2 linked regions of the Immundisolibacter sp. genome follow. The protein of the gene in region 2 interacts with the protein of the main gene of each other region in a pairwise test. Links are inferred from orthologs where the notes say so. Each region holds a gene or a part of one and is shown on either strand. Other genes may lie near its edges.

Region 1 (10,899 bases), on a different replicon or contig from region 2:
GCCGTCAGCGGGTCGGCCACTTCCAGGCACGGCAGCGCCGGGTGGGCGCGGCGCACCAGCGCCCCGGCGGCGCCGGCGGCGGCTACCGCAGCCAGATAGTCATGGCCATCGAAATGCGGACCTTCGAGCGCCACGAACAGCTCGCCGGGGCGCAGCGTGCGGCTGTCGGTGCTGACGCCACTGAAGTCGCCGGTCGGCCGACCGCTGGCCCCGACGATGACGGCGGCCTGTGCCAGGGACATCACGATCGCCCCTTGAGCGCGTTCTGCGCGCAGTCGAAATCGCTGAACGGCCGGCGTTCGGTGCCGACGATCTGGAAGCGCTCGGCGCCCTTGCCGGCGATCAGAACCACGTCGCGCACATCGGCACTGGCGATGGCGTGGGTGATGGCCAAGGCGCGGTCGTGGATCAGCTCCACACCGTCACCTTGCGGCATGCCGGCCAGGATGGCGGCGGCGATGGCGGCCGGCGCCTCGCCGCGCGGGTTGTCGTCGGTGACGACCACCCGATCGGCCAGGCGCACGGCCAGTTCACCCATGACCGGCCGCTTGGCGGCATCCCGCTCGCCGCCGCAGCCGAACACGCACCACAAGCGCCCGCCGGCCGGCACATGCGCGCGCAGCGCCGTCAGCACCGATTCGAGCGCCGGCGGGTTGTGGGCGTAGTCGATAACCACCAGCGGCGCGCCGGGCCGGCGCAGGGCCTGCATGCGGCCGGGCACGGACGTGAGCGCCTGCAGTTTCTCGATGGCCTCGGCAAACGGCACGTCCGCCAGCAGCAAGGCGCCCAGCACCGCCAGCAGGTTGTACAGGTTGAACTCGCCCAGCAGCGGGCTGGCGAAGCGCGCCTGACCGAACGGGCTGTCGATGTCGATCAGCAGCCCGCCCGGCCGGGCATCGGCACGGCCGCGCAGCTGGCCGTGGCGCAGGCCGTAGCGCAGCACGCGCACGCCGGGCGCCAGGGCGGATGCCATGTGCTCGACGTAGGGATCGTCGGCGTTGAGCACCGCCGCGCGCAGGCCGGGGCTGGCGAACAGGCCGGCCTTGGCGGCGGCGTAGTCGTCCAGATCGCGGTGATAGTCCAGGTGGTCGTGGCCCAGATTGGTATAGACGGCGGTATCGAAGCGCACGCCGGCCGTGCGCTGCTGGTGCAGGGCGTGCGAGGACACTTCCATGGCCACCGCGCGGGCGCCCTGGTCGCGCAGGCGGGCCAGCCAGGACTGCAGGGCCAGCGGGTCGGGTGTGGTGTGGCTGGCCGGCTCCAGCCGACCGGGAAAGCCGTTGCCCTCGGTGCCCAGGATGCCGCAGCGAGGCAGGCACTGGGCCAGGAAATGGCTGACCGAGGTCTTGCCGTTGGTGCCGGTGATGCCGATCACGGCCAGCGCCTTGGACGGCTCGCCATGAAAGCGCGCGGCGATGATGCCCTGCCGGGCGGCCAGGTCCGCCAGCGCCAGCACGGGCACTGGCAAGCCGGTCGGCAGCGGCAGGGAGGCGTCGATCAGCACCGCCGCGACGCCGGCCGCGATGGCCTGCTCCAGGTGCCGGGCGCCCGAGGTGCGCCGCCCGGGCACCGCCAGGAACAGATCGCCCGGTTGTGCCAACCGGCTGTCGTTGCACAGGCCGCTGACGGCGAGGTCGCCGACCCGGCCGGCGCTCGGTTCGCCGTCCAGCCAACCGGCCAGCAGCGTGGCCAGTGGCACCGTCGTCGGGTTGGCTTTGCGAGCGACCATCACAGGCGGCGCTCCGCCGCCTGCAGCAGGTTCGGTGTCGCAGCCGGCGTCGGCGGGATCAGCGGCGCCGCCGGTAGCGCGTCCGGCGCCACGCCGAGCATGCGCAGGGCGCCCGCCATCACGCTCTGGAATACCGGCGCCGCCACTTCACCGCCGTAATAGGCGCCCTGCGGGTCGCGCAGGCTGACCAGCAGCACCAGACGCGGATTGCTGACCGGCGCGAAGCCGGCGAAGGTGGCCAGATAGCGGCGACGGTCGTAGCTGCCGCCGGCCGCGATGTGCGTGGTGCCGGTCTTGCCGGCCACCCGGTAGCCGGCGATGGCCGCCTTGGTGGCCGTGCCTCCCGGCCCGACCACGCCTTCGAGCATGGCGTTGACCTCGGCCGCGACATCCGCCGGCAGGGCGCGCTCACCGGCCGGCTGCTCGCTGGCCGGAACGGCCAGGAAACTGACCGGCCGCAGCAGGCCGCCGCTGGCCAGCGCGGCATAGGCACGTGCCAATTGCAGGGCCGTGCCCGATACGCCGTAACCGAAGGCCATGGTCACCTGCTCGACCTGTCGCCAGCTTTGCGCGGCGCGCAGCAGGCCGCTGGCTTCGCCCGGAAAGCCGGTGCTGGTGGGCACGCCAAAACCGAAGCGGGCGAAGCTTTCCCACATCTGCGCCGGAGTCATGGACAGGCCGATCTGCACCGCGCCGACATTGCTCGACTTGCGGATCACGCCGGCCATGTCCAGCGCGCCGTAGTTGTGCACATCGCGCACGGTATGCCGGGCCACGCGCAGGTAGCCGGGGGAGGTGTCGATCACGCGGTGCGGATCGAAGCTGTGGTGCGCCAGGGCGGCGGCCACGGTGAACGGCTTGATGGTGGAGCCCGGCTCGAACGGATCGGTGACGGCCCGGTTGCGGCGGCGGTCCGGATCCTGGTCGGCGCGATCGTTCGGGTTGAAGGTCGGCTGGTTGACCATGGCCAGCACCTCGCCGCTGGCCACATCCAGCATCACCGCCATACCGGAGGCGGCCTTGTGGCGCAGCACGGCGGCTTTCAGCTCACGGTAGGCCAGGTACTGGATGCGCCGGTCGATGGACAGCCGCAGATCCTTGCCCGGTCGCGGCGGGGCGATGGTTTCGAGCAGGGCGACGCGTTGACGCCGGGCGTCGAGCACGATGCGTTCTTTGCCCGGCGTACCGCGCAGGTGGCCGTCATAGGCGGCTTCGAGCCCGCCCTGGCCGTGGTCGTCGATATCGGTGTAGCCGACCACGTGGCCGGCGGCTTCGGCCAGCGGGTAGTAACGGCGGTAGCCACGCTGGCGATAGACGCCGGGCAGCTTCAGTGCCAGGGCGGCATCGGCCATTTCCGGCGGCACCGCGCGGCGCAGATAGGCGAATTTGGTGTCGGCCCGCGCCGCCACGGTGGCCGACAGTTGCGTCGGGTCCAGCCCCAGCGCATGCGCCAGTTCGGGCCAGCGCTGCCGCGCCTTGCGAAAATCCTCCGGCACGACCCATACCGAATCGACCGGCGCGCTGATGGCCAGCGGCTCACCGTTGCGGTCCAGCAGCATGCCGCGATGGGCATTGATGGACACGGTGCGCAGGGCGCGCGCATCACCCTGGCCTTTCAGGAACTGCGTGCGCAGCGTGTGCAGGTACACGGCCTGCACCATCAGCGCGCCACCGGCCAGCAGGAGCAGGGCCAGCACCAGGTAGTGACGCGGGCGCGAGAACACGGCGCTCATCGTCGCACCTGCGCCATTTCCTGCGGCTGCGGCAGGACCATGCCCAGCTCGTCGCGCGCCTTGCCCTCGACCCGCGCATGCGTGGTCAACGTGGCCTCTTCCAGCAGCAGGCGGCTCCACTCGCTGTCGAGACGGTCACGGCTCTCGCGCAGCTCGCTCAGCTCGGTCACCAGGCGGCGTTCGCGGTATTTGATGTGCACCACGCCCAGCGCCGACGCGAAGCAGACCAGCAGCAGCGCCGCCAGCAGCAGATGTCCAATGCGCTCAATCATGGGCGGGCACCGGATCGGGCAGGCGCTCGGCCACGCGCAGGATGGCGCTGCGCGCGCGCGGATTGACCGCCAGTTCGGCCGCGGCGGCCTTCTTGGGCACCCGCACCAGGCGCAGCACGGGCGGCTCGTGCGCACCCTCGAAGCGGCCCGCGTGCAGGCGCATGAACTGCTTGACCGGACGATCTTCAAGGGAATGAAAGCTCAGCACGACCAGCCGTCCGCCGGGCGCCAGCACCGACAGCGCCTGGTCCAGGCCGGCGGCCAGATCGTCCAGCTCGTGATTGACCACCATGCGCAGCGCCTGGAAGGTGCGCGTTGCAAAGTGCTTGTGCTGCTCGCGCCGCGGCATGGCGCCGCGCACCACGTTGACCAGGTCGTCGGTGGTGGTGATCGGCGCCTGCGCGCGGCGCGCCACCACGGCGGCGGCGATGCGGCGCGCGTAGCGCTCCTCGCCCAATTCGCGCAGGACCTGTTCGATCTGCCCCTGGTCGGCGTCCTGCAGCCACTGCGCGGCGGTCGGTTCGCGGCTGGTGTCCATGCGCATGTCCAGCGGCCCGGGGCGCATGAAGCTGAAACCCCGTCCGGCATCGTCCAGCTGGATGGACGACATGCCAAGGTCCAGCAGCACCCCGGCGATCTGCCCGCGCAGACCGTGCGCGTCCACGAACTCGCCCAGGCGCGCGAAGCTGCCGTGGTGGATGCTGACGCGCGCATCGCCGGCGAATTCGGCCCGCGCCCGCGCGGCGGCCGCCGGATCCTTGTCGATGGCCAGCAGCCGGCCGTTGGGTCCCAGCGCCGCCAGCAGCGCGCGCGCATGCCCGCCGCCACCGTAGGTGCCGTCGACATAGCAGCCGCTCGTTTGGATTGCCAGGCCCTGCATTACCTCGTCCAGCATGACCGGCCGGTGGGTACCGGCGCCTGTATGGCTCATCAAAACGCCAGCCGGCTGAGCTGCTCCGGCAGGTTCACCGCACCGTCCTGGGCCGCCCGCAGCCAGCCCTTGCGGCGCTGATCCCAGGCCTGCTCGTCCCACAGTTCGAATTTGTTGCCAAGACCTACCAGCGTCACCTGGCGATCGATGCCGACCAGCTCGCGCAGCATCGTCGGCAGCAGGATGCGCCCCTGGCCGTCCGGCTCGCACTCGGTGGCGTGGCCGATCAGGGTGTGCTTGAGCTGGTCGACGACCTCGAGCAGGTTGGGGGCGCCGATCAGCTCGCGCTCGATCGCTTCCCACACCGGCAGCGGATACAGCAGCAGGCACTGGCCGCGGTGGTCCAGAGTCAGGATCAGTTGGCCTTGTGCGTCGGTTTGCAGGCGCTCACGGTAACGGCTCGGAATGGCCATCCGACCCTTGGCGTCCAGACTGAGCGCCGTGATACCGCGAAACATGCTCCCCTCGGGTTATGGGTGCAGCCCCCACATTTCAACCAAAATGACCCACTAATCCCCACTTGAGTGGCCACTATAGGAACTGCGCTCACGGCCTGTCAAGGCAGGAATTTGCGCATCGCCCCGCGGCTTTTTATGACCTTCGGTACGGCAGCCTGTATCCGGCTTGGCTAAACTGCGTCGCTTGCATACCAGTGACGGGAGTCCGAATACGATGTCCGATCAATTCACCGCCCCGGAACCGTCCAATGCCGCCGCCGGCAGGCCGCTCACGGCCCGTGACGGGGAACCGTTCTTGCGTCATCTGGTCACCCTGGCAGTGGCCGAGCGGGTATCCGATCTGCACTTCAAGTCCGGCGCACCACCCTACTGGCGGCGCCTGGGCGAGCTCGAGCCGATGGCCGACCAGCCCATGCTCAATAGCGAGGACATGGACATCCTGGCGAAGGCCCTGTTGGACGAGCGCCTGAGCGCGGTGTTCGCCGATCGCCATCAAGTGGACCTGTCGCATGGCTTCTCGGGCGTCGCCCGGGTGCGCGCCAACATCTATCGCCAGCGCGGCACCATCGCCATGTCCCTGCGGACAATCACGATGCAGATCCCCACCGCCGCAGACCTGAACCTGCCGCCGACGATCGAGATGTTCAGCCAGCTAAAGCGCGGCATGGTGCTGGTGACCGGCGCCACCGGCTCAGGCAAGTCAACTACCCTGGCGGCGCTGATCGAGATGATCAACCTTCGCGACCGGCGCCACATCGTCACCATCGAGGACCCGATCGAGTACCTGTTCAAGGACAAGCAGGCCGTCATCAACCAGCGCGAGGTGGGTATCGACACGCCCGATTTCGGCAGCGCCATGCGCGCCGCCCTGCGTCAGGATCCGGACGTGATCTTCATCGGCGAGCTGCGCGACGCGGAGACCATCACCACTGCCGTGCGCGCCAGCGAAACCGGCCATCTGGTGCTGTCGACCCTGCACGCGCCCAACTGCTACGACGCCATCAGCCGCCTGGTGTCGTATTTCCCGCCCGAGGAGCAGGACACCCAGCGCAAGGCCATCGCCGCCAACCTGCGCGGCGTGATCAGCCAGCGGCTGCTGCCGCGGGCCGACGGCAGCAGCCGCGTGGCGGCCTTCGAGGTGATGGTGGTCACGCCGACCATCGCCGACATGATCGAGGACCCGCAGCGCCAGTCGGACATCATCGAGGTCATCAAGACCGGCCGCCAGCACGGCATGATCTCCTTCGACGATTACCTGTACGACCTGGCCGAGGCCGGTCACATCAGCCAGGACACGGCGCTGAGTAACGCGACCAACGTGACCGACCTGAAGCTGCGCTTTCAGGGATTCTGACCGGGCCGACAAGAATTCAGGCGGGGAGCCGGCCGATAAGCCGGGTTCTGTCGAGGGCAATCATTCGTCTGCGACGGCCGTCACCGACCGCCTCTAGCGACCTACCCGGGGACCGCGCGGACCACGCGTCGTGACCTTTCGGCCAGCCGTCCCCCTATTTGGTCTTGCTCCGGGTGGGGTTTACCCTGCCACGTCTGTTGCCAGCCGCGCGGTGCGCTCTTACCGCACCTTTTCAACCTTGCCTGTGCGCCTTGCGACGCCATCGGCGGTGTGTTTTCTGTGGCACTTTCCGTAGGCTCGCGCCCCCCAGGCGTTACCTGGCACCCCGTCCTGTGGAGCCCGGACTTTCCTCGCCCTCCGGGAGATCATCCAGGTGGGCGCGATTGCCTGTCCGGCTCCCCGCGGGCGCAAGTGTGGGCTGCGGGGGCGCCGTCTGCAAGGCAAGCGCACATCGATACACGCGATTACGTGGCGCATCGCTCACGGCCACCGCGGCCGTTACGGCCTGCTTGAGCGGCAGCACCGCCAGCAGCCGACCCAGCAAGGCATCGAGGTCGTCCGTGGTCTGCGGGCGCTCAGGCGCGCCCTGCACGACCAGCACGAACTCGCCCCGCTCGCGCCCGGACTCGGCCCGCAGCCAGGCTTTCAGGCTCTCGGCATCGCCGTTGATCACCGCCTCGTGGATCTTGGTCAATTCCTTGGCCAGCGCCAGCGGGCGATCGCCGAACACGGCAGCCATGTCATCCAGCAGGTCCAGCAGGCGATGCGGCGCTTCATAAAAGATGAGCGTGCGCGGCTCCTCCACCAGCGCCGCCAGCGCCGCCCGCCGGGCCGCCGCGCGCGCCGGCAAAAAACCTTCGAAGGCGAAGCGCGCCGACGGCAGGCCGCTGGCACTGAGCGCCGCCACGGCGGCGCAGGGTCCGGGCAGCGGCACCACACTGACGCCCGCCGCATGCGCCGCCGCCACCAGACGCTGGCCGGGGTCGCTGATGGCCGGCGTGCCGGCATCGCTGATCAGGGCGACATCCTCGCCCTGGCGCAGGCGCTCGATCAGGCGGCCGGTCTGCGCCGCCTCGTTGTGTTCATGCAGCGCCAGCAGCGGCGTGCGGATGCCGTAATGATTCAGCAGCGGCCTGCTGTGGCGGGTGTCTTCGGCGGCGATCACGGCCACCGCCGCCAGAGTCTGCGCCGCGCGCGGGCTCAGATCGGCCAGATTTCCGAGCGGCGTGGCCACCACGTACAATCGGCCGCCACATGTCCTGGTTTCCATTGCCTGTGTCCGGGAGCCGGTCGGCCCGTCCCTTGAACGTTCCGCTTCTGAAGCTGGCGGCGGCCGCGTTGCTGGTGGTGCTCGGCGGTGGCTGCGCAAGCCCGCCGCCGACCCCGCCGCCCACTCCGGCGCAGGTGCCGGTCGACCCTGAACAGCCGGCCCGCGAGGCCGAGGCGCGGGGCGATTACGGTGCCGCGGCGCAGGCCTGGCAGGCCTTGGCGGCCAGCCGCCCGTCGCCGGGGCGCGAAGCATATCAACTGCGCGCCGCCGCTGCGTGGCTGGCGGCCGGCGACACCACCAGCAGCCAGGCGCTGCTCGGCCAGATCGACGTGGCGCCGCTGGGCGATGGGCTGATCACGCAAAAGCAGCTCCTGCTGGCCCGCCTGGCGCTGGGACGGGGTGATCCGGTCGCTGCCGCCGCGGCGCTGGCGCCGACTCTCGAGCTCCACCCGCCGGCCGATCTGGCCGCCGAGCGCGATGCGCTCGTGCAGCGACTGCCTCCCGGCAGCTTTGCGGCACCCGGCCCAGCGCTGACTGGCGGTGATTTCCTTGCAGTGCTGCTGCCGTACGGCGGCAGCCTCGACAGTGCGGCACAGGCCATCACGACCGGCATCGTCGCGGCGCGCCTGCACGACGGCAGCGGGCCCGAGCTGCGTTTCTACGCCAGCGGCAACGACGTGCTCACGAGCTATCGGCAGGCGCTGGCGGACGGGGCGGCCGCGGTCATCGGCCCGCTGCAGAAGGCGGAGGTGGCGGCGCTGGCCAAATCCCCCCTGCCGCGCCCGACCCTGGCGCTGAACAATCCCGAACCGGCCGTCGGCCAGGTCAACCTGTACCGCCTGTCGCTGGATCCGGCCGACGAGGCCGCCGCCGGCGCGCAGTGGCTGGCGGCCGCCGGCTATCGTGACGTGGCCATGCTGTACGTGGACGATGCCTGGGGCAGGCGCCTGCGCGACCTGTACAGCGCGGCCCTGACCACGCAGGGCGGGCGGCTGTCGGGTGCTGTTCCCTTCGACGCTGGCGACACCGATTTTGCGGCCGCCCTGCGCGGCCTGTTTGGCGCGCGCCTGGCAGCCACGGTGCCGGCCGCACCGGATGCGCCGGGCGTGTCGTCCGTGGCCGCACCGACACCGCCTGGCCCGCAGGCGCTGATCGTCATCGCGAGCGCGACCGACGCCCGCCAGATCGTGCCGCAGCTGGCCTACGTGGGCCTGTTCGACCTGCCGGTGCTGACCACCTCGCAGGTATGGAGTGGCAGTCCGGATCCGGCCGATGCCGACCTCCAGAACGTCGTGTTCTGCGACAGCCCGTGGGCGCTGAACCGGCAGACGCTGTCCGGCGACGGCGGGCCCCTGACCGCGGCGCGCCAGGCTTGGCCGCAGCTGGACCGCGAACCGCCGCGTTTGCTGGCACTGGGCGCCGATGCCTACGCGGTGGGCCGGGAGCTTCGTCTGGGGCGCACGGTCGATGCCCTGCCCGAGGGCCTGACCGGTGCCTTGGGCCTGGAAGCCGACGGCACCCTGCACCGGCGCGTGCTCGCCTGCGCCCGTTTCAGCGGCGGCATGCCGGTGCCGCTGACGCCCGGCGGATTGCCGTGAGCACCGGCGCACTGCATCTGCAGCGCGGCCGGGCGGCCGAAGACCGGGCCGCCGCGCACCTCACGGCGCAGGGTTTGCAGATTCTGACGCGCAATTACCGCGTCGCCGGTGGCGAGATCGATCTGGTCGCCCGTCACGGCAAGGAGCTGGTGTTCGTGGAAGTGCGCAGTCGGCGCAGCGCCGCTTTCGGGACTGCTGCCGAGTCGGTCACCCCGACCAAACGCCGCCGCATACTGTTGGCCGCACAGCACTATCTGCAGAGCCTGGACCAGCGCACGCCGCCGCCGTGCCGTTTCGACATCGTCAGCATCACCGGCGCGGTCGATGGCGGGCACCTGGAATGGCTGCGCAATGCCTTCACCAACGACTGACCGGGCTACCTGAGCCGCATGGACCCGATTGCCCTCGTTGCCGCGCGCTTCCACGAAAGCGCGCAGCTGAAACTGGCCAGCGCGGATGCGCTGGCGCCGGCCATTTCGCGCGCCGGCAGCTTGCTGGCGGCCAGTCTGCGCGGCGGCGGCAAGCTGCTGGTGTGTGGCAACGGCGGTTCCGCGGCGGATGCCCAGCATTTCAGCGCCGAGCTGCTGGGCCGTTACGAGCGCGAACGCGCCGCCCTGCCGGCGATCGCCCTGCACGCGGACAGCTCCACCGTGACCGCGGTCGCCAACGACTACGGTTACGAGCATGTGTTCGCCCGCCAGGTGCAGGCGCTGGGCCGGCCGGGGGATGTGTTGCTGGCCATCAGCACCAGCGGCAACTCGCCGGGCATCCTGCGCGCGATCGAAGCCGCCCAGCAGGCCGGACTGGGAGTCGTCGCACTCACCGGCCGGGACGGCGGCGCGCTGGCGCCCCTGTTGCGACCGGCCGATATCGAAATACGCGTGCCGGCGCAGGTCACCGCGCGCATCCAGGAAGTTCACATCCTGATCCTGCACTGCCTGTGCGAGCTGATCGACGAGCTGCCACGGTGAGCGAGGCCCCACCCCGCTACGCCAGAAAACTGGTCACCGACCCGGCCGAGCTGGCGGGTCGTCTGGCCGCCCTGCCGCGACCGATCGTGTTCACCAACGGCTGCTTCGACATCCTGCACGCCGGGCATGTCGATTACCTGGACCGCGCCGCCGCGCTGGGCGCGAGCCTGGTGGTGGGCGTCAACAGCGACGCCTCGGTGCGCCGCCAGGGCAAGGGCGAGGACCGACCCATCAACCCGCTGGCCGAGCGCATGGCGGTGCTGGCGGCGCTGGAGGCGGTGAGCCTGGTGGTGGCCTTCGACGACGACACGCCGCTGGCGCTGATCCACGCCGTGCGTCCGGATCATCTGGTCAAGGGCGGCGACTGGCCGGTCGAGTCCATCGTCGGCGCCGACTTCGTGCGCAGCTACGCCGGGCAGGTGCACTCGATCCGCTTCCGTCACACACGCTCGACCAGCGATCTGCTGCGTCGCATCCGCGAGCAGGACGCGAAATAGCCGACCGCTGACCGGCGCGGCCCGGTCGCGCAAGCCTTGCTCTCAGCCTTCGCGGTGTTTGATTACGCCCTTGTCGATCAGCTCGC
Region 2 (10,885 bases):
AATGACAGGCCGCGCTTGCGCTTCCGGAGCCTTGGCCGGCGATTGATCGGGCCGGGTGCAAGGTCGTGAGCGGCGGGGAAACGAATCCGGGCCCGCCGGCCTGGGTCAGCGAGGCGTTGCAGGCGCCGGTCAGCGAGGCCGAAGTCCTGCACGACGGCGCGCTGTTGCGCTACCGGTCCTGGGGCACGCCCGGCCTGCCGGGACTGGTGCTGATCCACGGCGCCATGGCGCACGCCAACTGGTGGGATTTCATCGCGCCGCGCTTTGCCGAGCGTTTTCACGTGGTGGCGCCGCACCTGTCCGGCATGGGCGACAGCGAGCATCGGGAGGCGTATTCGACCGCGCTGTTCAGCGACGACGTGGTTGCCGTCATGGACCATGCCGGTCTGGGTGCCGATACGGTGGTCATCGGCCACAGCCTGGGCGGGGCGGTGGCGCTGACGCTGGGCGTGCGCCATGCGGGGCGCGTGCGCGGCATCGTGATGCTGGACTCGGCTGTGTTTCCGCCGGATGAGCCCTCGCCGTTCGACCCGACCAAGGCGCCGTATCGCCCAAAGACCGTCTGCGCCGACTATGAGACCGCTGTTCGCCGGTTTTTCCTGTTGCCGCAGCAGCCCTGTCAGCATCCCTACCTGCTGCAGCACATCGCCCACCATTCGGTGGCGCCGATGAAGGGCGGCTGGAGCTGGAAATTCGACGATGCGCTGTTCAAAAAGCTGCACCTGCACGAGCCGTGGCGCGAGCTGGAAGCCCTCGAAACGCCCCTGGCGGTCATCCATGGCGACCACAGCGCGGTCTTCACGCCGGCGGTCAAGGACTACATCGGGCGCCTGGCGCGCCAGCGCGGCTGGCCCATGTTCGCCATCCCGGGCGCGCACCACCACTTGATGCTCGACTCGCCGCGCGCGCTGTGCGGCGCCCTGCACGGGCTGCTGGCCGGCTGGCCCACGGCTGCGTGACGGCGCCGTTTCGGCCGGCCGTCGCGCTCAATCCAGCGTGTCGGCCAGACTCAGCCGATAGCCTCCGGCCACCTCGATATTGGCGCCGGTGATGTAGCCGCCGGCTGGCGACAGCAGAAACAGCAGTGCGCCGGCGATGTCGTCGACCTGCGCCGGGCGGCCCAGCGGCACGTGCTTTTCGATGTCCGCCGGCAGGTCGACCGAGTTGTCGATGTGGCCGGGCGAGACCATGTTCACGCGCACGCCCTGCGGCCCCAGCGCTTGCGCCAGGCTGCGCGTGAGCACCAGCAGTCCGGCCTTGGAAATCTGGTAGGCCATGGCGCGGGTGTTGGCCACCAGGTGCTCGACGCCGGCGTAGCCGAGGTTGATGACGTGGCCCATGCCGGAGGCCACCAGCGCCGGCAGGGCGGCGCGGATCAGCGCGTAGGGCGCGATGAGGTTGGTCTCCAGCGTGGCGCGAAACTGCTCCGGCGCCAGGCCGAGCGGGTCGCCGAGCGGGTAGTTGCCGACGTTGTTGACCAGCATGTCGAGGCGCCCGGCCTGCGTCAGGGCGGCTTCGATCAGCGCTTCGGCTTGCCCCGGCACCGCCAGATCGGCGCTGATCGCGAACCCCCGCCGGCCGAGCGCGGCGATTTCGGCCACCGCGCTTTCGGCGTCCTGCCGCGACCGGCCGTAATGCACCACCACGTCCGCACCGGCCCGCGCCAGGGCCAGGGCCAGGCCACGGCCGGTGCGCCGGGCAGCGCCGGTGACCAGCGCCACGCGGCCGCTGAGGTCGGCGGTCGGTGCCGCCGTCATCGGCGCCGTTCGAGGCTGACGCCGACGCTGCGCGCGGCCGGCAGGATGTCCGGCTTGCGCACGCGCACGCGCACCCGGCTCACCTGCGGGTAGCGTTCCAGCAGCAGCTGCGTGGCGTGGCTGACGTAGGCCTCCACCAGATAAAACCGGCCTTCCACGGCCAGCCGGGTGAGGTGTTCGGCCGCCACCGCGTAGTTGATGGTGTCGTTGATGCTGTCGCTGGCGGCAGCGGCGGCGAAATCGATATCCAGCTCCGCATCGATCAGGATGCGCTGGTCGTGCAGGCGCTCGGATTCGATGATGCCGATGACGCAGTGGACCGTCAGTTCGTCGATGTGGATGGTGCCGATGCTCATGGGTGAAAACTGCTCCGGAATCAGCTGACGACCGCGTAGCGGCCGGTCTTGACGAAGGCGATGTACTCGCGCAGGCCGCGCATCAGGTCGTACTCGGGCAGGTAGCCGAAGTCGGCCTGCGCGCGCGGGTCGGGCGCAATCGGACCGGCCCGGAATGGGCCGGCCTCGGTCGGTGCCTCGGGCACCTCGATGTCGGCGCCGGGTATCAGCGCCTTGATCGCCTGCACGACCTGGTACAGCGTGCTGGCGACCGGCGCGTTGATGTCGTAGACCACGTGCGGCAGGTCGGCGGCCAGGGTGGCAGTCATGCAGCCGCGACCGGCGTCGGCGCCGTACAGCATGGGGATGATGGGTGCCGAGTAGGCCAGCAGCGGATTGTCGTAGTGCACCGGCTCGCCGCGCAGCGGCTTCTCGATGAACGGCTGCAGGCCCTGGCCGACGGCGCCGGCAAAGGCGAAGCCCGGCCCGTACACCTGCCCGCCCAGGCGCAGGATGCGCACGTCCAGGTCGTACAGCTGGCGATAGTCGTTGGCCAGCAGCTCGGCGCCGACCTTGGCGCTGGCGTAGGGATCGGCGGGGATGTCGAACTTGCCGGTATTGAGCGTTCCGGAGAAGGCCGCGCCGGTCCACCCGGTCTTGCCGGTGGACACGTAGCTGACGCGCTTGATGCCCATGGCGCGGGCGCATTCGAGCACGTTCAGCGTGCCCATGATGGTCAGCTCGGCGTTGGCGTAGGGCCGCGCGTAGGCGCCGGGGGTGAGGAAGCTCGCCGTGTGCAGGATGCGCGTCACGTCCAGCTCGCGCACCGCCCGGTACAGGTCCGGCGCGTGCAGCACGTTGCCCTGCATCAGCGTGACCTTGTCGCGGATGTCGGCCAGCAGTTCGGTTTTCAAGACCATGTCGAAGGCCGCCACCGGCACGCCGCGAGCCGCCGCCTCGCGCACCGCAAACGAGCCCACCAGGCCACAGCCGCCGGTTACCAGAATTGTCACGGGTCTCTCCTCTTGTGTCGTGGCTTGAAAATGAATCCATGCGCATTCGGCCCGGGAGCGGGCCTCCCACACCGCCTCGAAGAGTGTGGGAGCGGCGCCGTCGCCGCGAACGGTGCGTTTCCTCAGGAAGTCGCCAGCACCAGTTCGCTGGTGGCCGAAGGCTGCAGCGGCGCATCCTCGGCCGGCAGCACGATAGTCAGGCGCCGGACCGGCACGCCATTGTCCATCAGTGCGGCGCGGATTGCCTCGCCGCGTGCCTGCGCCAGCGCCCGCAGGGCCGCCGTATCCGGAGCCATGGCGGCCAGCAGGCGCTCACGCCCGGCGCGCGCCGCCGCGGCGCGCTGCTCGGCAGCAGTCGGCTGGGTATCGGCCGGTGCGGGCACTGCCGGCGGCTCGTTGCCGAAACGCTCTTCGTACAGCGCGATCAGGCGCTCGGTCCAGTCGGCATCGCCCTCGAACGGATCATCATCTTCACCGCCCGCCTGGCCGAGGGCCGCCCCCAGCGCCTGCTGCGCCAGGGCCCGGGCGTCGTTCTGGTCTGCCAGCGGGTGGATGTGCAGCGTGAGCTGCGGCCGCGCGATGAGGGCCTGCGCCACTTTCTGCAGGGGTTCCATCTGCGCCGCCGGCAACTGCGCGCTGCCGGGGGCGAACGCGACTGTCCGCAGGTCTTTTGCCTTGCCGCCGACCAGGCGCGCCAGCAGGGTGAAGGGTGTTTTCACCGCCTTGACCACGAGCGCCCTGATCGCCTTGCCGATCAGGGCGCCGTAGTCGAACTGCGGGTTCGAGAGATCGCCGCGCAGCGGCAGGGCGACGTCGATGACTCCGCGCGAGTCCTTGAGCACTGCCAGGGCCAGGGTCAGCGGCAGGTCGAGCGCGTCCGGACTGTCCACCCGCTCGCCCAGCACCAGACGGTTGAGGATGATTCGGTTGTTGCCGATCACCTGTGGCCCGCTTACCGTGTAATCGAGGTCCACGTCCAGCGTGCCGCGCTCGATGCGGTAGCCGGCAAACCTGCTCACGTAGGGCGTGAAGGTCGCCATCTCGACCCCGGTGAAGGACAGCTTGAACGCGGCTTCGCGCGGTACGCCGACGGTAAAGCTGCCCTCGACCGTGGCTGGCGCGTACTGGTCGATGCGACCGTTCAGCACGACGCGCGCCGGCTGCGTGGCATCACTCGCCAGGCCGTCGATGTTGCCTTTCAGCTGCTCGATGCTGACCGCGAAATGCGGCGTCAGGCTGTGGTCTTCGATGTGGAGCGTGCCGCGACTGACGCGCACCGTGTCGACTGCGAAGCGCATCGGCGCCGGCCCGGGGCCATCGTTGGTCACTGGTGAGTCGGTGACTGGCGCCACGTCGCGTGGCCCGAAGCGCGACAGGTTGCTTTGCCGGTTCTCGGTGATGACAGCCCGCAGCACTGGCCGGTTGATCCAGATCTTGCTGGACGTGACGCCCTGCGCGCTGGCCTGCAGCTGATCCACGCGCAGCGTGCGCAGCGCCAGCAGCGCCTCGTCGCGTTCGGTGTCCCACAGATCGACACGGGACAGCGTGACCTGGCCGCGGAATTCCGGCCCCGGCCCGCCGAGCGTCAGCTGTCCGGTGGCCGCTGCCGTACCGCTGCGCAAGGCGACCGGGCCGACGTCCGGCAGGTAGGGCGCCAGCGGCGGCAGGGGCAGGCCCTTGGCGGTGATTTCAAGCTCGGCCGGGCCGGCTGGCAACACCGCCTCGCCGGCCAGCCCGAAGGTGCCACCGTCCGCCAGGCTGCCGGTGAGGCTCACCGGCACCTTGTCCGGCGCGCCCAGCGCACCGATGTCGACCTGCTCCAGCGTGAGGTCCTGGTGCAGCGCCGGCTGCACCGTTTCATCGCTGATGCTCAGGCGCTGGCCGGTCAGCGCCAGGGCGCCCAGCGTGACCTGCCAGCTTGGGCCGGCGGGATCCGTTTCGTCGTTGCCGGCCTGGCGGGTCAAGTCCTGAAGGTTGATTCGTCCGTCGGCTGCCCGCGCCAGCGCCAACCAGTTGTCGCGTCCGCTGATCCGGCCCACGGACACGCGCCGGGCGGCCAGATCGAGGGCCAGTTCATCCACGGCCAGTTCGGCAATCTGCGCCAGCGGGGCGTCGCTGGCATCGGCAAGCGCGGTCTGGCGCAGGCTCATGCGACCGTCGCTGAGTCGCACCGCCCCGCCGGCAGCCAGCGATAGCGTGGCGTTGGCGTCGATTTTTCCCCCACGCGCTTTCAGGGGTAGCGCGCGTTCCAGGTAGGCCAGCGCCGGTTCGGCGTCGATGCCCTGCAATGAGAAGCGGCCGTCGAGCGCCAGCGGCGCCGGCACGAGATCGGCCTGCAGGCGCAGCGTGCCGCCGCCTGCGCGGCCCCGCAACAGCACGGGAATCGGTTCTGCGGCCTGGCTGTCGAAGCCGGCCATCGACACGACCAGATCGGTCAGGCGCAGCGCGGCCGCCGGCCGTGCACTGGCGTCGCGCACGACAAGCGCGCTGCCATCGACGTTCATCCGGTCGATGCGCAGCCGCGGCGGCGGACCGCCATCGCCGCCGCCGGCCGGCAGTTGCGGGCTGATGCCGCCGCCCTCCAGGAGACCGAGCTGCCCGCGCGCACCGCGTACCGTCAAGGCGTCAAGATGCACGCTGCGTGTCCACAGGGAGTCGACCGCAAGGTCGGCCATGGCACTGTCCACCGCCAGCAGCAGGGCGCCATCGGGATCGCTCAGGTGCAGGCCGTCGATCCGCAGCGCCAGCCGCAAAGGGTCGAAATCGAGCGCTGCCACATGGGCGGTGCCGCCGGTGGTTTCGGCGAGGGTCTGCTCGGCGTAGAGCCGGGCGCGCTCGGGCACGGCCATTGCAGCCGCCACAAGTGCGGCCAGCAACGCCAGCATGAGCAGGCAGCGCCAACGACAGCGGTGGCGCAGGTTCGCTATTGCCAGGAAGGCGCGCATGGTCCCGATCTTAAGCCGCGAAAGCGGCACGAGCGAGCCGGCCGGCCATCCGTGCGGGCCATAATGGCCGTTCAGTCAGCCTGCGCTGACCCCTCATACGGAGCAGACGACCATGACCCTTCGAGATGCCGCCACGGTGGTGCTGGTGCGCGAGGCGGGCGACGGCGCGCCGGGCTTCGATGTGTTCATGCTGCTGCGCACGGTCAAGAGCGATTTCAATGCCGGGGCTTATGTATTCCCCGGCGGCGGGGTCGACCGCAGCGACGGCGGCGCGCAGGCACAGCGTGTGTGCAGCGGGCTCGACGCCCGCCAGGCCAGCGCGCGTCTGGGCATCGCCCAAGGCGGCCTGGCGTTCTACCTGGCGGCGATTCGCGAGTGTTTCGAGGAAGCCGGCGTGCTGCTGGCGGCCGATGCCGCCGGGCAGACCTTGAGCCTGCACGAGCCGGCAACGCAGCAGCGCTTCGCGGCGTACCGGGCGGCGCTGAATGCCGGTCAGACCACGCTGGCGGCCATCTGCGAACGCGAGCACCTGCGCCTGCCGCTGGACCAGGTCCATTACTACAGCCACTGGATCACGCCCGAGGGCATGCCGCGGCGCTACGACACGCGGTTTTTCCTGTGCCGGGCGCCGCTCGGTCAGGAACCACTGCACGACGGCGAGGAAACCGTCGACCATTGCTGGGTCCGTCCGCAGGAGGCCCTGGCGCGGCACGCGGCCGGCGGCTTCAACCTGGTACCGGCCACGCGCAAGCAGCTCGAATTCCTGGCCCGGTACCCGACGGTCGATGCCCTGCTGGCGGCGGTACGCAGCATCGGGCAGGTGCCGGCGATACTGCCGCAACTGATCATCGGCGCCGACGGCAAGCCCGAGCGGGTGCGCCTGCCGCTGCCGGAAGGCGTGGAAGAAATCGACCTGCGTGGAGTGGCCCTGTGAACGCTGCCGGCAACCCCTTCGATACGCCACAGATCCGCGCCGAGTTCCCATTCGCGGCGGCCGTCGACGTGTGGCCCGGCGTGCGGCGCATCACCGCGCCCAATCCGGGCCTGATGACCGGCCCCGGCACCAATACCTATCTGGTCGGCAGCCGTCAGGTGCTGGTCATCGATCCGGCCTGCGACGCCCCGGCGCATCTGGATGCCATCAAGCGCGCCGCAGGCGATGCCATCACCGCCGTGCTGGTCACGCACGCCCACCCGGACCACGCCCCCGGCGCGCGGGAACTGGCCCGCGACTGCGGCGTGCCGGTGTACGGCAGCGGCATCGCGCTGGCCGGCGTCAGCACGCCGGGCTTCGCGCCCGACCGGGTACTGGCCGATGGCGATATCCTGCCGACCGACGCCGGTCCGCTGCGCGCCCTGCGCACACCCGGCCACGCCGCCGACCACATCTGCTACCTGCTCGAAACGCAGCGCCTGCTGTTCGCCGGCGACCATCTGATGGATGGCACCACGGTGGTGATCGCGCCGCCCGATGGCGACATGGCGGCCTATCTGGCGTCCTTGCGGCGCCTGCAGCAGGAGCCCGTCGAGCGTATCGCCCCCGGGCACGGCCGGCTCATGGAAGGCGCGCAGGCCACCGTGCAACAGGTCATCGACCACCGCCTGGCGCGCGAGGCGGCCATTCTCAAGGTGCTGGAGGGTGGGGGCGGGCGCAGCATCCCGGACCTGGTGGCCGAACTCTACGTCGGCGTCCCGAAGGCCCTGCACGCATTGGCCGAACTGTCGGTTTATGCGCATCTGATCAAGCTGGCGGCGGAAGGGCGGGTGCAGGGTGATGGCCGCGCCGCAGTGTGGCGGCGGGTCGTCTAACGAAACACGGAGGTATTCAGCTTCCCGCAGCGCCGGCACGCGCTGCCAGAATCAGTGGCTACCAGTGAGTCATCGGAGGACTGGAGCCCGGCTCGCCGGGCGATGCGTCCTCGCGTAGGGCCGGTCCGTCGTCCATCGCGCAGCGAAGCCGCTACAGCGGGTCGTGGCGGGTCGCTTCTGATCAGGCGCGCGCCAGCAGGCACACGGCGTGGGCGGCGATCGCCTCGCCGCGGCCGACCGGACCCAGGCCCTCGGTGGTGGTGGCCTTGACGCTGACGGCGTCGATGTCGAGGCCCAGATCGGCGGCGATGTTGGCGCGCATGGCGTCCCGATGCGGGGCGAGCTTGGGCCGCTGCGCCAGCACGGTGGCGTCGATGTTGACCACCGAGTAACCGGCTTCGCGTACCAGCGCAACCACGCGCCGCAAGAGCAGGCGGCTGTCTGCGCCTGCATAGGCCGGATCGGTGTCCGGAAAGTGCTGGCCGATGTCGCCCAGGGCCGCCGCGCCCAGCAGCGCGTCGGCCAGGGCGTGCAGCAGCACGTCACCATCGGAGTGCGCAATCGGGCCGTGGCTGTGGGGGATCTGGACGCCACCCAGCACCAGGGGTCGGGCGGGCGCCAGGGCGTGCAGGTCGTAGCCGTGGCCGATGCGCATCAGGTCTCCGGGGTGCTTTGGGCAGTGCGATCGAAGCGCGCTTGCGCGGCCAGCAGGCACTCGGCCAGGGGCAGGTCCTGCGCCACGGTGATCTTGATGTTGTCGCGCCGGCCGGCCAGCAGGCGCGGGCGAAAGCCTGCGCTTTCCATGGCCTGGGCCTCGTCGGTGGGTTCCTGGTCGGCAGCCAGCGCACCGGCCAGCGCCGTCCGCAGCACATCAAGCCGAAACCGCTGCGGCGTCTGCACCGTCCACAGGCCCTCGCGCGGCACGGTTTCGCGCACCCGGCCGGCGGCGTCGGCGCGCTTTACGGTGTCGGTCAGCGGCGTGGCCAGCAGGCAGCCGTGCTCCTCCAGCGGCTCGGCGCACAGGCTGTGGATGTCGCCCGCATGCAGCAGCGGGCGCACGGCGTCGTGCACCAGCACTGGCGTTTGCGGCTGCTGGCGGTCGGCCAGCCAGTCGAGTGCGGCCAGCACGGACGCGCCACGGCTGGCGCCACCGGTCACCACCTGCAGCGGTTTGGCGCAGGTGAAGCCGAGCGCCTGCCAGTACGGATCGGCCTCGCGCAGCGCCAGCACGATGCCGGCGACGCGCGGGTGTGCGGCCAGGCGTTCGAGGGTGTGCACCAGCACGGGTGCGCCGGCCAGCGGCAGGTACTGCTTGGGCAGGTCCGCGCCCATGCGCACGCCGATGCCGGCGGCGGGCACGATCGCCCAGTGGTCGGCGCTCGGCAGGGCTTCCGCCACCGGACGCCTACTCGATGACGCGGATGAAGGTCTCGCCGGGCTTGATCATGCCAAGCTCGCTGCGGGCGCGGTCTTCCACGGCAGTCACGCCGCTGCGCAGGTCCTCGACCTCGGCCGTGAGCTGCGCGTTGCGTTCGGCCAGCTGGTCGACCGCGTCGCGTTCGCGCACGACCCGGTCCTGCAGCTCGCCAAGCTCGAACAGGTTGCCGGGCGCCACCAGCAAACGGTGTTGCAGGCCGAGCATGACCAGCAACAGCGCAAGCAGGCCGGCGCGCATGGGCATCAGCGGGCGAGCGACCCGAACACGCCGGCGCCCGGATAGCGCGCCGCGGCACCCAGCTCCTGCTCGATGCGCAGCAGGCGGTTGTATTTGGCCACCCGGTCCGAGCGGGACAGCGAGCCGGTCTTGATCTGCCCGGCGCCGCTGCCGACCGCGATGTCGGCGATGGTGGTGTCCTCGGTCTCGCCCGAGCGGTGCGAGATCACCGCCGTGTAGCCGGCGCTGCGCGCCAGGCGCACGGCGTCCAGCGTTTCCGACAGCGTGCCGATCTGGTTCACCTTGATCAGGATGGAGTTGGCCACGCCGGCCGTGATGCCCTTCTGCAGCGTGGCCGGGTTGGTCACGAACAGGTCGTCGCCGACCAGCTGCACGCGCTTGCCCAGGCGCTCGGTGAGCAGCTTCCAGCCGTCCCAGTCGTCCTCGGCCTGGCCGTCCTCGATGGAGATCACCGGGTAGCGGTCGGCCAGATCGGCCAGGTACGCAACGAATTCGGCCGACGTCAGGCTGCGCTTCTCGGATTCGAGCTCGTAGCGGCCAGCCTTGTAGAACTCGCTGCTGGCCACGTCGAGCGCCAGCAGCACCTGTGTCCCGGCGGCATAGCCGGCATCGCCGATGCTGTCGAGCACCACCTTCAAGGCTTCTTCGTTCGAGGCGAGATCCGGCGCGAAGCCGCCTTCGTCGCCGACGGCGGTGTTAAGGCCCCGTGCGCGCAGGCGGCGCTTGAGGGCCTGGAAAATCTCGGCGCCGCAGCGCAGGGCTTCCGAGAAGCTCGGCATGCCGGCCGGGATGACCATGAATTCCTGCAAGTCGACGCTGTTGTCGGCATGCGCGCCGCCGTTCAGGATGTTCATCATCGGCACCGGCAGGCACATGTCGACGCCGCCGCACAGCAGGTTGATGTGCCGGTACAGCGGCAGCCCGCGCGCCGCGGCGGCCGCATGGGCGGCCGCCAGGGACACCGCCAGTGTGGCGTTGGCGCCCAGGCGCGCCTTGTTGTCGGTGCCGTCGAGTTTGAGCAGCACGTCGTCCAGGCCGCGCTGGTCGGCCGGGTCCAGGCCGCGCACCGCCGGCAGGATTTCCCGCAGCACGTTGTCGACCGCCTTGCGCACGCCCTTGCCGCCATAGCGGGCAGCGTCGCCGTCGCGCAGTTCCAGCGCTTCGCGCGAACCGGTGGAGGCGCCCGAGGGCACCGCCGCCCGGCCCAGCTGGCCGCTGTCGGTCAGGACGTCCACTTCCACGGTGGGAAAGCCGCGCGAGTCGAGGATTTCGCGGGCCTTGATATCGACGATCGTGCTCATCGGGGTCTCAGGTTGATTGCATCAGGGCCTGCTCGGCAAAACCGGCGGCC

Evidence for each region.
Region 1: the proteins of H5U26_RS07125 (region 2) and ftsL interact in binary tests that used the Escherichia coli proteins (3 or more experiments, as listed by UniProt). The link is inferred for Immundisolibacter sp. from one-to-one orthologs.

Annotation. Positions count from the first base shown.
Region 1 is NZ_JACIZD010000001.1:174,375-185,273, reverse strand. What follows is about bases 2,097-5,096. They hold ftsL (cell division protein FtsL), read right to left. Parts: upstream 3,735-5,096; coding sequence 3,459-3,734; downstream 2,097-3,458. Other genes in these bases: mraZ (division/cell wall cluster transcriptional repressor MraZ), read right to left, coding at 4,665-5,096; rsmH (16S rRNA (cytosine(1402)-N(4))-methyltransferase RsmH), read right to left, coding at 3,727-4,665; H5U26_RS00870 (penicillin-binding protein 2), read right to left, coding at 2,097-3,462. Also shown: murF (UDP-N-acetylmuramoyl-tripeptide--D-alanyl-D-alanine ligase), read right to left, coding at 1-242; H5U26_RS00875 (UDP-N-acetylmuramoyl-L-alanyl-D-glutamate--2,6-diaminopimelate ligase), read right to left, coding at 242-1,729; more of H5U26_RS00870, read right to left, coding at 1,729-2,096; more of mraZ, read right to left, coding at 5,097-5,123; H5U26_RS00850 (PilT/PilU family type 4a pilus ATPase), read left to right, coding at 5,338-6,477; H5U26_RS00835 (penicillin-binding protein activator), read left to right, coding at 7,780-9,345; H5U26_RS00830 (YraN family protein), read left to right, coding at 9,342-9,716; H5U26_RS00825 (phosphoheptose isomerase), read left to right, coding at 9,735-10,316; rfaE2 (D-glycero-beta-D-manno-heptose 1-phosphate adenylyltransferase), read left to right, coding at 10,313-10,813; H5U26_RS00815 (NAD(P)-dependent oxidoreductase), read right to left, coding at 10,856-10,899. UniProt on the Escherichia coli protein: Essential cell division protein. May link together the upstream cell division proteins, which are predominantly cytoplasmic, with the downstream cell division proteins, which are predominantly periplasmic.
Region 2 is NZ_JACIZD010000003.1:225,676-236,560, forward strand. The notes cover bases 7,900-10,885. They hold H5U26_RS07125 (septum formation initiator family protein), read right to left. Parts: upstream 9,535-10,885; coding sequence 9,265-9,534; downstream 7,900-9,264. Other genes in these bases: ispF (2-C-methyl-D-erythritol 2,4-cyclodiphosphate synthase), read right to left, coding at 8,041-8,514; ispD (2-C-methyl-D-erythritol 4-phosphate cytidylyltransferase), read right to left, coding at 8,514-9,257; eno (phosphopyruvate hydratase), read right to left, coding at 9,540-10,835; kdsA (3-deoxy-8-phosphooctulonate synthase), read right to left, coding at 10,843-10,885. Also shown: H5U26_RS07080 (alpha/beta hydrolase), read left to right, coding at 66-959; H5U26_RS07085 (SDR family oxidoreductase), read right to left, coding at 987-1,757; folB (dihydroneopterin aldolase), read right to left, coding at 1,754-2,113; H5U26_RS07095 (NAD(P)-dependent oxidoreductase), read right to left, coding at 2,134-3,105; H5U26_RS07100 (DUF748 domain-containing protein), read right to left, coding at 3,228-6,050; H5U26_RS07105 (NUDIX domain-containing protein), read left to right, coding at 6,163-6,984; H5U26_RS07110 (MBL fold metallo-hydrolase), read left to right, coding at 6,981-7,859. UniProt on the Escherichia coli protein: Essential cell division protein. May link together the upstream cell division proteins, which are predominantly cytoplasmic, with the downstream cell division proteins, which are predominantly periplasmic.